3 regions of the Kitasatospora sp. NPDC024654 genome follow, and region 1 is predicted to be linked to each of the others. Evidence: riboswitches for the same ligand, from Rfam matches in the RefSeq annotation. Region 1 holds a riboswitch; each other region holds the start of a gene.
What was found. A riboswitch is a leader RNA that binds a small molecule or an ion and turns the genes downstream of it on or off. The one in region 1 is predicted to bind cyclic di-AMP.
Positions count from the first base shown of each region.

Region 1 (3,262 bases):
GGTCTCGGCCGACCGCGAGGTGGCCGACGGCGTGCGCAAGGCCGGTGCCCGGCCGGTCGCCTCGGTGCTGCTGCTCAACCGGCTCGCGCGCAGCTGACGCCGGCTCGGGCGCCCGAGCCGCCGTTGCGGAGAAGCCGTGACGGCCGCTGAACCGGGGTGGTTCGCAGGGCCAAGGGAGTGGCGCGGCGATGTGACATTCACTAGGGTCTGGCGTCAAACCAATTTTTCCGGCCACTCACTCCATGGAGTGAGACCGCAGGAAGAAGGAGCCCCGCGTGGCGTCGCACCGCCGTCCCAAGCAGCCGAGTCGTGCCCGGGTCGCCGTGCTGACCGCCGCTGCGGCGGCCGCGGTCGCCCTCTCCGCGCAGAGCGCCTGGGCCGACCCGCAGCCGTCGATCGACGACGTCAAGGCGCAGATCGACAACCTGAACACCCAGCAGGAGCAGGCCTCCCAGCAGTTCGACGGTGCGCAGGAGAAGTCCGACCAGCTGCGCCAGCAGGCCTCCCAGCTGCAGGACGAGGTGGCCCGGACCCAGGACCAGGTGACCCAGCTGGAGCAGGGTCTGGCCGCGGTGGCCGGCGAGCAGTACATGAGCGACGGGATCGACCCGTCGGTACAGCTGATGCTCAACTCCAACCCGTCCGGCTACCTCTCCCAGGCCGCCAGCCTGGACCAGGCGACCACCACCGAGACCGACGCGCTCAAGTCGCTGCAGTCCGAGGAGCGGACGCTCAACCAGGAGAAGGCGGAGGCCTCGGCCACCCTGGCCGAGCTGGACGCCACCACCACCACGCTGAACAGCGCCAAGTCCCAGGTGCAGACCAAGCTGCAGCAGGCGCAGTCGCTGCTCAACTCGTTGAGCGCCAGCCAGCGGGTGGCCCTGCAGGCGGCCGAGCAGCAGGACGAGGGAGACGTGGCCTCCCGCGGCGCCGCCCGCGCCGACCTGGGCAACCTGCCGCCGGCCTCCGGTTACGCCGGGGCCGCGGTGGCCGCCGCGCTCAGCCGGCTCGGCGACTCGTACGTCTGGGGCGCCACCGGTCCGACCACCTTCGACTGTTCGGGCCTGATGCAGTGGGCCTACGCGCAGGCCGGCGTCTCGCTGCCGCGCACCTCGCAGGAGCAGGGCACGATCGGCACCGAGGTGCCCAGCCTCGCCGACGCCCAGCCGGGCGACCTGGTGATCTACGGCAGCGACATGCACCACGTGGGGATGTACATCGGCAACGGCAACGTGGTGCACGCGCCGCACACCGGCGACGTGGTCCGGGTCATGCAGGCCAGCGTGATCGGACCGATCGCCACCATCCGCCGGGTCTGACCGCGCGTTGACCCCGCCCGCGCGGGGTCGGCCTGACCGACCGTCACAGCCTTCACTGTGACCCACGCCACCCCCGCCGCTGCACTCCGGGTGACTCCGGTATCACCCATCGTCAATTTAATCAGTTTTTTCTGACAAGGATTTGAACGGATCACGGATCTGTTACTAGGGTCGGGGTCCTGACCACCGCGACGGTGATCACCCGACCGGGGTGACAGCGGGGGTACCGCCGAGTCTGGAAAGTGGCACGGGCAGTTGACTGCCCGACGGGGAACCCCTGCGGGGGCGCCGCGGACCGGAGCCGGGGAACCACGTTCCTCGGGGTGAATCGGCGCCAGGTCGGCCTGCTGGCCGGTGAGGCGTCGTAGGGCATCTCTTCCAGCCCGAACCCGTCAGCTCACCCGGTAGGCGGTCGAAGGAAGAAGGATTCGTGGGTTCCCATCGTCGTCCCAAGCCCGCCGGCCGTACCCGCACGTCGATCCTGACCGCCGCGGCCGCCACCGCCGTCGCGCTCTCCGCGCAGGGGAGCGCGCAGGCCGACCCGGCGCCGTCGCTCGATCAGGTCAAGGCGCAGGTTGACCAGCTGAACCAGCAGGCCGAGGCCGCCACCCAGCAGTACGACGGCGCGCAGGCCCAGGAGCAGGCGCTCCAGCAGCAGGTCAGCCAGCTGCAGGACCAGGTGGCCCGGCAGCAGGACCAGGTCACCCAGCTGCAGGGCGGGCTGGCCGAGGTCGCCGCGGACCAGTACGCGAACGGTGGGATATCCCCGACCGTCCAGCTGATGCTCACCAGCAACCCGGGCAACTTCCTGAACCAGGCCAGCTCGGTCAGCCAGCTGAACAGCACCCAGAGCGAGACGCTGAAGGAGCTGCAGCAGCAGCAACAGCAGCTCAACCAGAGCAAGTCCGAGGCGCAGGCCAAGCTCGCCCAGCTGGACGCCACCACGCAGACCCTGCAGGCCGCCAAGGACGCGGTGCAGGCGAAGCTGCAGCAGGCGCAGGCGCTGCTCAACACGCTGACCGCGCAGCAGCGCCAGCAGATGCAGGAGCAGGAGGCGCAGGCCGCCGCCGCCTCGCAGGCCGCCGCCCAGCAGGCCCAGGCCGCCGCCGCGCGTGCCGCGCACGCCGCGGGCAGCACCCTGACCGGGGCCGCGGCCGCCACCGGCGCGACCAATGCGCAGGCCGCCGCCGCCATCGCCGCCGCGGAGAGCCGGCTCGGTGACGAGTACGTCTACGGTGCCAACGGCCCGACCACGTTCGACTGCTCGGGCCTGATGCAGTGGGCGTACGCGCAGGCCGGCGTCTCGCTGCCGCGCACCTCGCAGGAGCAGTGGGCGTACGGCACCAACGAGGGCACCAACCTCGCCAACGCGCAGCCCGGCGACCTGATCATCTTCTACGGCGGCGACCACGTCGGCATGTACGTGGGTGGCGGCCAGGTCATCCACGCCCCGCACACCGGTGCGGTGGTCCGCTACGAGGCCGCCTCGGACATGCCGATCACGGCCATCGTGCGGGTCTGATTCTCCGTCGTCACGGCCCGGTCTCCCCGCGGGAGGCCGGGCCGTCGGCGTGCTCTGGCTCAGGCAGATGTCCGATTAGTGGTCAAATATTCGCATTGGCAAGGGTTTGGACACCCCCGCTGGGACTCGCTAACGTCTGCGCTCGGATCTCAGCTTCCACGGCGATTGGAGCCGTCACCCCATGGTGATGCCGCACCGCCCGGTCACTCCGGGCCGTTCCTCCCAACCGGGCGCCGCGCGACGGCTCGCCCGGGCGCTGATGGTCACCGCCGCGGCGACCACGGCGCTGGCGATGACCGCCGCCGTCGGTCAGGCCGCCCCGGTCGCGCCGAAGCCGGACAAGAAGGACGTCAAGGCCCAGGTCGACCAGCTCTACACGGAGGCCGAGCAGGAGAACGAGAAGGCCAACGCGGCCGAGGAG
Region 1 covers NZ_JBVHLF010000008.1:107,255-110,516, reverse strand. Annotated here, with positions in the region: gene ACZ38L_RS07540 (NYN domain-containing protein) at 1-97, shown strand, start outside; gene ACZ38L_RS07535 (C40 family peptidase) at 276-1,319, shown strand; cyclic di-AMP (ydaO/yuaA leader) riboswitch at 1,596-1,746, shown strand; gene ACZ38L_RS07530 (C40 family peptidase) at 1,750-2,841, shown strand; gene ACZ38L_RS07525 (C40 family peptidase) at 3,023-3,262, shown strand, end outside.

Region 2 (3,262 bases), on a different contig from region 1:
TGAGCTGCTCGCCGGGCTGCTGCGGCGACCGCACCTGGTGACCTGGCCACGGCTCTACGCGCTGCTGCTGCGCGCGGACGGGGTGGACACCACCGACCTCGCCGCGGTCCGGAGCTGGCTGGACGCCTTCCGCGAGCTGCCGGAGGAGCAGCGGATCGAGGTCTTCGCCGCGCTGGACGGGCTGGACCAGCCGGAGGGCGTGGACGGTTGGGAGCCGGGGGTGCTGCTCGGGATCGGGATGGCCACCGACGGGGCCCGGCTGCTGCTGGAACGGCAGTTGATGGAGCGCAGCTACCGGAACCTGGCCGGACTGACGGCGCTGGGCCACCCGATGCCGGAGGAGCTGGCCGGCGACTACCCGGCCTTCGAGGCGGCGGTCCAGGCGGAGGCGTTGCGGCTGTGCGGCGAGTGGACGGTCCCCGGGCTGCCCGAGCTGCTGCTGACGGAGTACCAGGACCTCGCCCCCGAACCGGGCGCGGCCGAGGTCGACGGCTACCTGCTGCAACGCGGCCTGGTCGACCTCCCGCTGCCGGAGGGCGACTGGACCTTTCCGGGCGACGAGTGAGGGGCCGGGTGCGGGGTGAGCGCTGACAGTCGTGGTCAGTCGTCAGCCCAAACCCGGGCTGACGGCCTCCGTCAACTGTCACCCGTCACTCGCCACCAACCGGCTACGGGTTCAGCCCGTGCCCGCGCAGCCAGCCCAACGCGTCGACCGGGGCACCGCCGCCGGGGCGGACCTCCAGCCGCAGCCGCGGACCGCTGACGCCACCGACGGCGGCGTTGGCGGTCATGCTGACGTTGCCGGTGGCGCCGACCTTGCCGAGCACGGTGCCCGCGGCGACCGGGCCAGCCGGGACGGTGATCGCGGAGAGGTGGCAGTACCAGAGTTCGGTGCCGTCGGACAGCGTCTGCACCACCCGGTAGCCGTCGGAGCCGGACCAGCCGGCCGAACTGACGGTCCCACCGGCGACCGCGGCCACCGCGCTACCGGCGGGGGCGGCGAAGTCGACACCTGTCTGCAGGTGCGCCCAGTGCCCGCCCGGCTGGCCGTAGCCGGGTCCGAGCGCGTACGACGAGGCGATCGGCAGCGCGAACGGGCCGACGACCGGCGACGCCCCGGCCTGGTCGGTGACGCCCTCGCCGGACGCACCTCCGACGGCCATGGGTCCGACGACCGCGACCGCGGCAGTCCCGGCGACAGCCCGCCCCTGCTCCTCCGCGACCTGCGCCGTGGCGGCCCGTACCGCCGCCGCCCGCGCGGCCTCCTCGGCCTGAGCGGCCTCAGCGGCCTGCGCCGCCGCCTGCCGCGCGGCCTCCGCCTCCGCCTCGGCCCGGGCCTGCGCCTCAGCACGCGCCTGCGCCTCAGCACGCGCCTGCGCCTCGGCCTGGGCCCGCGCCTCGGCGCGCGCCTGCGCCTCCCGCTTGGCCGCGGCCTCCCGGGCGGCCTCGACCCGGGCCGCCTCCTCGGCCGCGGTGCGCCGGGTGTCGGCCTGCTGCTGGATCCGGGCGGCCAGCGCCAGTCCGGGGTCGGCGGCGTGGTCGGCCACCTGGTCGACGTCGACGGCGTGCGCGGGCTGTGCGGGCTGCTCGGGCGCGGCAAGTGTGGTCGGAGCGGGTGCGGCCGGCCCGGGAGTGGCGGCAGCGGCGGCGCTGGCGGAGAACCCGGTGGCCCCAAGGGCGGCGGCCATCGCCGTCACGCCGAGCACCGGCGCGCCGCTACGGCTCTGCCGGGGCAACCGGTGCCGCGCGGCCTCCTCGCCCACGGTCGACTGCTCGGGCCCGAAGGGCGCCGGCTCCGTTCCGTCCTGCAGCCCTGTCCCGTCCGGAAAGTCGAGCAGCTGAGTACCTCCGGCCTGGGTGCGACTCTCCGGGGTGTGCGTCGACGCCACGGGGGCGCGCTCCTTTCCTTCCTTCGCGCCTACCGGGTTAGCTGACGGGTTCGGAGCAGGAAGGTCTCCTACGGTCCGGCCGGGGCCGGTCCGATTCACCCCAAGGAACGGTGGTTCCCCGGCTCTGCGACCCCGCCCTCGGGCTGGGTCGCGGATTGGGCGACGGCGCACGGTGCCGTTCGGGTACGGCGTTGCCGACCGCGCTGCGTTATCAAACGTTAATCCCAGAAGCCCGTGATTCCAAGCCGCTCCCCTGAGGCCCGCGCGGCCTCCTGAGGCCCCGAGCGCGCGTAGATACGAGCCTCGCGATCGGGCCACAGAGCGTTGACAGCTAAGGCTATTAGCCTTAGCTTTGTGGCTGTCAGCAGCCACCTCGACAGCCAGGAAGGCCGCCATGTCCACCGACTCCAGCACCGACGCCCTCACCCCGCGGACCCAGTACCTCGACGTCCCCGGCGGCACCGTGGCCTTCGACGACACCCGCGGCTCCGGCAGACCGGTGGTGCTCCTTCCCGGCATGCTCGACTCCCGCACCGTCTACCGTCACCTGCGCCCGCTGCTCACCGCGGCCGGCCACCGAGTGATCACCATGGACCTGCGCGGCTTCGGCGACTCCTCCATCGCCTGGGACGACTACTCCCCCGCCGCCCTCGCCACCGACCTGCTCGCGCTGCTCGACCACCTGGACCTCGACCGCGCGACCCTGGTCGGCAACTCCTACACCGGCGCCACCGTGGTCAGGGCGGCGGGCACCGCGCCGCACCGCGCCGCCGGGATCGTCCTGGTGGACGCCTTCATCGAGGTCCCGCCGCCGGGCGCCCTCCAGCGCGTCCTCACCAAGCTGCTCGGCTCGCTGGTCCTGAACCTCCCGAGCACCTGGGGCACGTACCTCAACCACGCCTACCCCACCCGCAAGCCCGCCGACTTCGCCGCCTACCGGGCCCGCATGGTCACCGCCCTGCGTACCCCCGGCCGGCGCCAGGCCACCCGCGGCTACGTCACCGGCGACTCCTCGCCGCTCGGCTGGACCCAGGACGTGCGATGCCCGGCCCTGGTGCTGATGGGCGCCAAGGACCCCGACTTCCCGAAGCCGGAGTTGGTCGCCGACCGGCAGGTCGCCGCGCTGACGGCCAGCGCGCAGCGGGCCCGTAGGGTGATGATCGACGGCGCCGGCCACTACCCGATGGCGGAGTTCCCGCAGGCCACCGCCGACGCCCTGCTCCCGTTCCTCAGCGAGGTGGCCTGATGCCCAGGGTCGGACTGACCCCCGACGCCGTGGTCGACCACGCCCTGGCGCTGATCGACGACGAGGGCCTGGAGGCGCTCACCCTGGCCGGTGTGGCGGCCCGCGCGGGCGTCGCCACACCGTCCCT
Region 2 covers NZ_JBVHLF010000066.1:1,920-5,181, forward strand. Annotated here, with positions in the region: gene ACZ38L_RS29145 (hypothetical protein) at 1-565, shown strand, start outside; gene ACZ38L_RS29150 (M23 family metallopeptidase) at 669-1,889, opposite strand; cyclic di-AMP (ydaO/yuaA leader) riboswitch at 1,902-2,061, opposite strand; gene ACZ38L_RS29155 (alpha/beta fold hydrolase) at 2,284-3,135, shown strand; gene ACZ38L_RS29160 (TetR/AcrR family transcriptional regulator) at 3,135-3,262, shown strand, end outside.
Region 2: linked by a shared signal. The riboswitch ahead of ACZ38L_RS29150 (M23 family metallopeptidase) and the one ahead of ACZ38L_RS07530 (C40 family peptidase) in region 1 are both predicted to bind cyclic di-AMP.

Region 3 (3,262 bases), on a different contig from region 1:
CCTTCGCGCCGGCCGCCCCGGGGACGGCCGGCGCGAACTCCCCGAGGGACGCGGCCTCCACACCGCGATCCTGGGCCTGCCGGAGCGCCAGCACGATGTCATCGTCCTCAGGTACGTGCTGGACATGGACGAGGAGGAGATCGCACAGTACCTCGGCCGGCCGGCCGCGACCGTGCGCTCCCACCTGCGGCACGCCCACCGCAACCTCGCCCGGGCCCTCGACCTGCCCGAACCGGCCGACTCGCAAGGAGCGCCATGACCGCCGGGGAGCACCAGCACGGCCTGCCGTCCCGCCCCCGCCCGCACGACCGCCGGAACGGCACTGCGGGCCGGTTCCGTGCGCCGACCAGCGGGCCGGCGCACGACGGGCGGTCCGGCGCCGGGGCCGAGCCGCCGGTGGTCGTCTTCAGCGGCGCGTCCCGGCTGCCGGCGCACGAGCCGGACCGGATCAGCGCGGCGCCCGTCCGGCTGCCGTCCGAGCACGAGCAGGCGGCCCACGAACTCGCCCTGGTCACCGCGCTGGTGCTGAACGCCCCGCAGGCCGCGCACAGCCTCGACCTGCTGGTCAACTCCGCCCGGATCCACCCCGAGGGGGCGCTGGTCTTCGCCGGGCTGCTCTACCTGACCGACCGGACGGACGCGGCGCAGTTCTGGTGGCAGTTCGCGGCGGGCGGCGGCAGCCAGACCGCCGCGTACTGCCTGCACCTCTACCACCTGCTGCTCGGCGAGCCCCGGGACGCCGCCTACTGGCGTGCCCAGGCGGACCGGCTGGCCGGCCATCCGCTGCCGCGGCCGAAGCGGGGGCTGGCCGCGGCGGCGGTGCGCGGGAGCGTCCCGCTGCTGCCGGAGGAGGTGCGACGCGACATCCTGGCCCGCTGCCACCAGGGGCTGCTGCCGCGGCTGCCCATCCGGCTGGAGGCGGTGATCAACCGGCTGGTGGTCACGGCGAACGACGACGACTTCGGGGAGATCCCGCAGCCCTCCGACACCCTGGTCGGCGATCTGGCGTCGACGTGCTGAGGCCTGCCCGGGAGCGCCTCGGCCTGGTGAGGCGGACACGAATTTGTTCGACTGTTGTTCCGGGTGGGTTCAGCCACCGTTGCGGAACACCGGCGCCCGCCTCACCGTGCCAGATCAGGCCGGTCCGTGAACCGACCGCCGATCGGCGGGGCGTCACTCTCCAATCGCATGACGTGATTTTTGTGTGATGCGCACGATGCTGGCTTGTTATCAAGCTGATGATCCCTCTAGTCTCCCAGCAGTCCGCCGCTGCGGACTCCCGACCGCGGTACGCCGAGCCCTGCCCGCCGCGGGAGGGAAGCCGACCACCCATGGGCAGGGGTGGGGGACCCAGGTTTGGTGCCGTCCCCACGGCTAGGGGTGAAGCCGCGCGCCGGGGCCTCCGGCGGGCGGCCGGGCCACCTCCCGGCCCGAACCCGACAGCTCACCTCGCAGGCGTGCGGAGAGGGACACAGAGGGACATCATGGTGTTTTCCGGTTCCGGCCGTCACCGTCGCCCCACCCAGGCCGACCGCGCCGTGGTCGCCGCCGGCGTGGCGGGCGCGGGCATAGCGCTGCCGCTGCTCACCGCGACCAGCGCGCACGCCGCCCCGGTCAGCACCTGGAACGCGGTCGCCCAGTGCGAGACCGCCGGGAACTGGACCGCCGACACCGGGAACGGGCTCTACGGAGGCCTACAGCTCACCCAGCGGACCTGGGTCGCGTACGGCGGCGACAAGTACGCCGCCGAGCCCGACCACGCCACCCCCGACCAGCAGATCGCCATCGCCGAGAAAGTGCTGGCCAACCAGGGGCCGGGCGCCTGGCCGAACTGCTCCGACTCCGCCGGCCTGAGCAGCGACGGGCCGGCGCCGGTGCTCAACACCAGCCAGCCCGTTCCGGCGACTCCGGCACCGGCCGGTGGCAGCACGGTGCTGGCGGGTCCCGACGACCCGACCTTCCCGGGCCACGGCGGGTGGGACGGGTACGACGGCGTGTACTGGTACCAGTCCGGGGGCGTCTGGTACTGGACGAACCAGCAGTCCGTCTACCTCGAGCACACGGGGGCGGCGGCGACCGCGCAGCCGAGCGCGGGCGGGAGCACGACCGTCACGCCCACCACGCCGGTCACGCCTGCGGCTCCGGCCACACCCACCACGACGGGCACCACGGCCACGCCCACCGCTCCGACGACGTCGCCCGCCCCGGGCACGCCGGGCACGCCGGGCACGCCGGGTACGCCGGGTACGCCGGGCACCACGGGGACCACCGGCACGACGGGCACGGCGACCCCGGTCACGCCGACGACGCCCACCACCCCGACGTCCGGCGGCACCACGGGCACCACGGGCACCACGGGCACCACGGGCACGGCCGCGCCCGGCACGCCGGCCACGCCGGGCAGCTCGGGCAGCACCACGGACACGCCCTCGACCGGCACGACGCCCACGACGACCCCGGTCACGCCGGCGGCACCGACCACCCCGGCGGCACCCGCCGCCCCGGCCACCGGCACGAGCACGGGCGCTGGCACGGGCACCACGGCCGCCCCGGCCACTCCCACCTCCCCCGCACCGTCCGCCACCACCACCCCGGCCCCCGCGCCGACCAGCAGCACGGCCCCGGCCGGCACCTACACCGTGGCCACCGGCGACACCCTCTCCGGGATCGCCCAGTCCCACCAGTTGCCCGGCTGGAACGGCCTCTACCAGGACAACGCCTCGACCGTCGGCACCAACCCCGACCTGATCCACCCGGGCCAGCAGCTCCAGCTCCCCTGACTCCGGTTCACCCGTGCTCGCGCCCGCCGCCCCGGTGGGCGCGAGCACGTGCCGCGGGGCGGGGGAATCCGCCGGGGCGGGAGGAGTGTGGCGACCGCGGCCTCCGGCCACGATGGGGGGTGCGGTCGGCTGGGCAGGGGGAAGCGGGCACCGCGGCTGCGCCGGGCCCCCGGCCACGAGGGTGAGGCCGTGCCGGCAGGTGGTGGTCACACGATCGGGCGTACCGCGCCTTGGACCCGTCCGAACCCGATCGCTCCCGCAGCGCGGTTCCCGTGCGCCCGGTCGGCGATCAGGCCGGGGTCTGCGGCATCCCAACCACCGGGCCCGGCCCGCCGATCGGGAGCCGGCCCGGCCCGCGGCAGATGGTGATCCCGCCCGGCCCCCGTGCCCGGGCGGGATCGCCGTCGTCCGCGCGGCCCCCGCGAACCGCGCGGACGACGGCGGGGATGGTGACGCGCGGGCCGCCGTCCGACCACGACGGC
Region 3 covers NZ_JBVHLF010000124.1:5,109-8,370, reverse strand. Annotated here, with positions in the region: gene ACZ38L_RS35715 (RNA polymerase sigma factor) at 1-259, shown strand, start outside; gene ACZ38L_RS35710 (hypothetical protein) at 256-1,020, shown strand; cyclic di-AMP (ydaO/yuaA leader) riboswitch at 1,311-1,472, shown strand; gene ACZ38L_RS35705 (LysM peptidoglycan-binding domain-containing protein) at 1,485-2,780, shown strand.
Region 3: linked by a shared signal. The riboswitch ahead of ACZ38L_RS35705 (LysM peptidoglycan-binding domain-containing protein) and the one ahead of ACZ38L_RS07530 (C40 family peptidase) in region 1 are both predicted to bind cyclic di-AMP.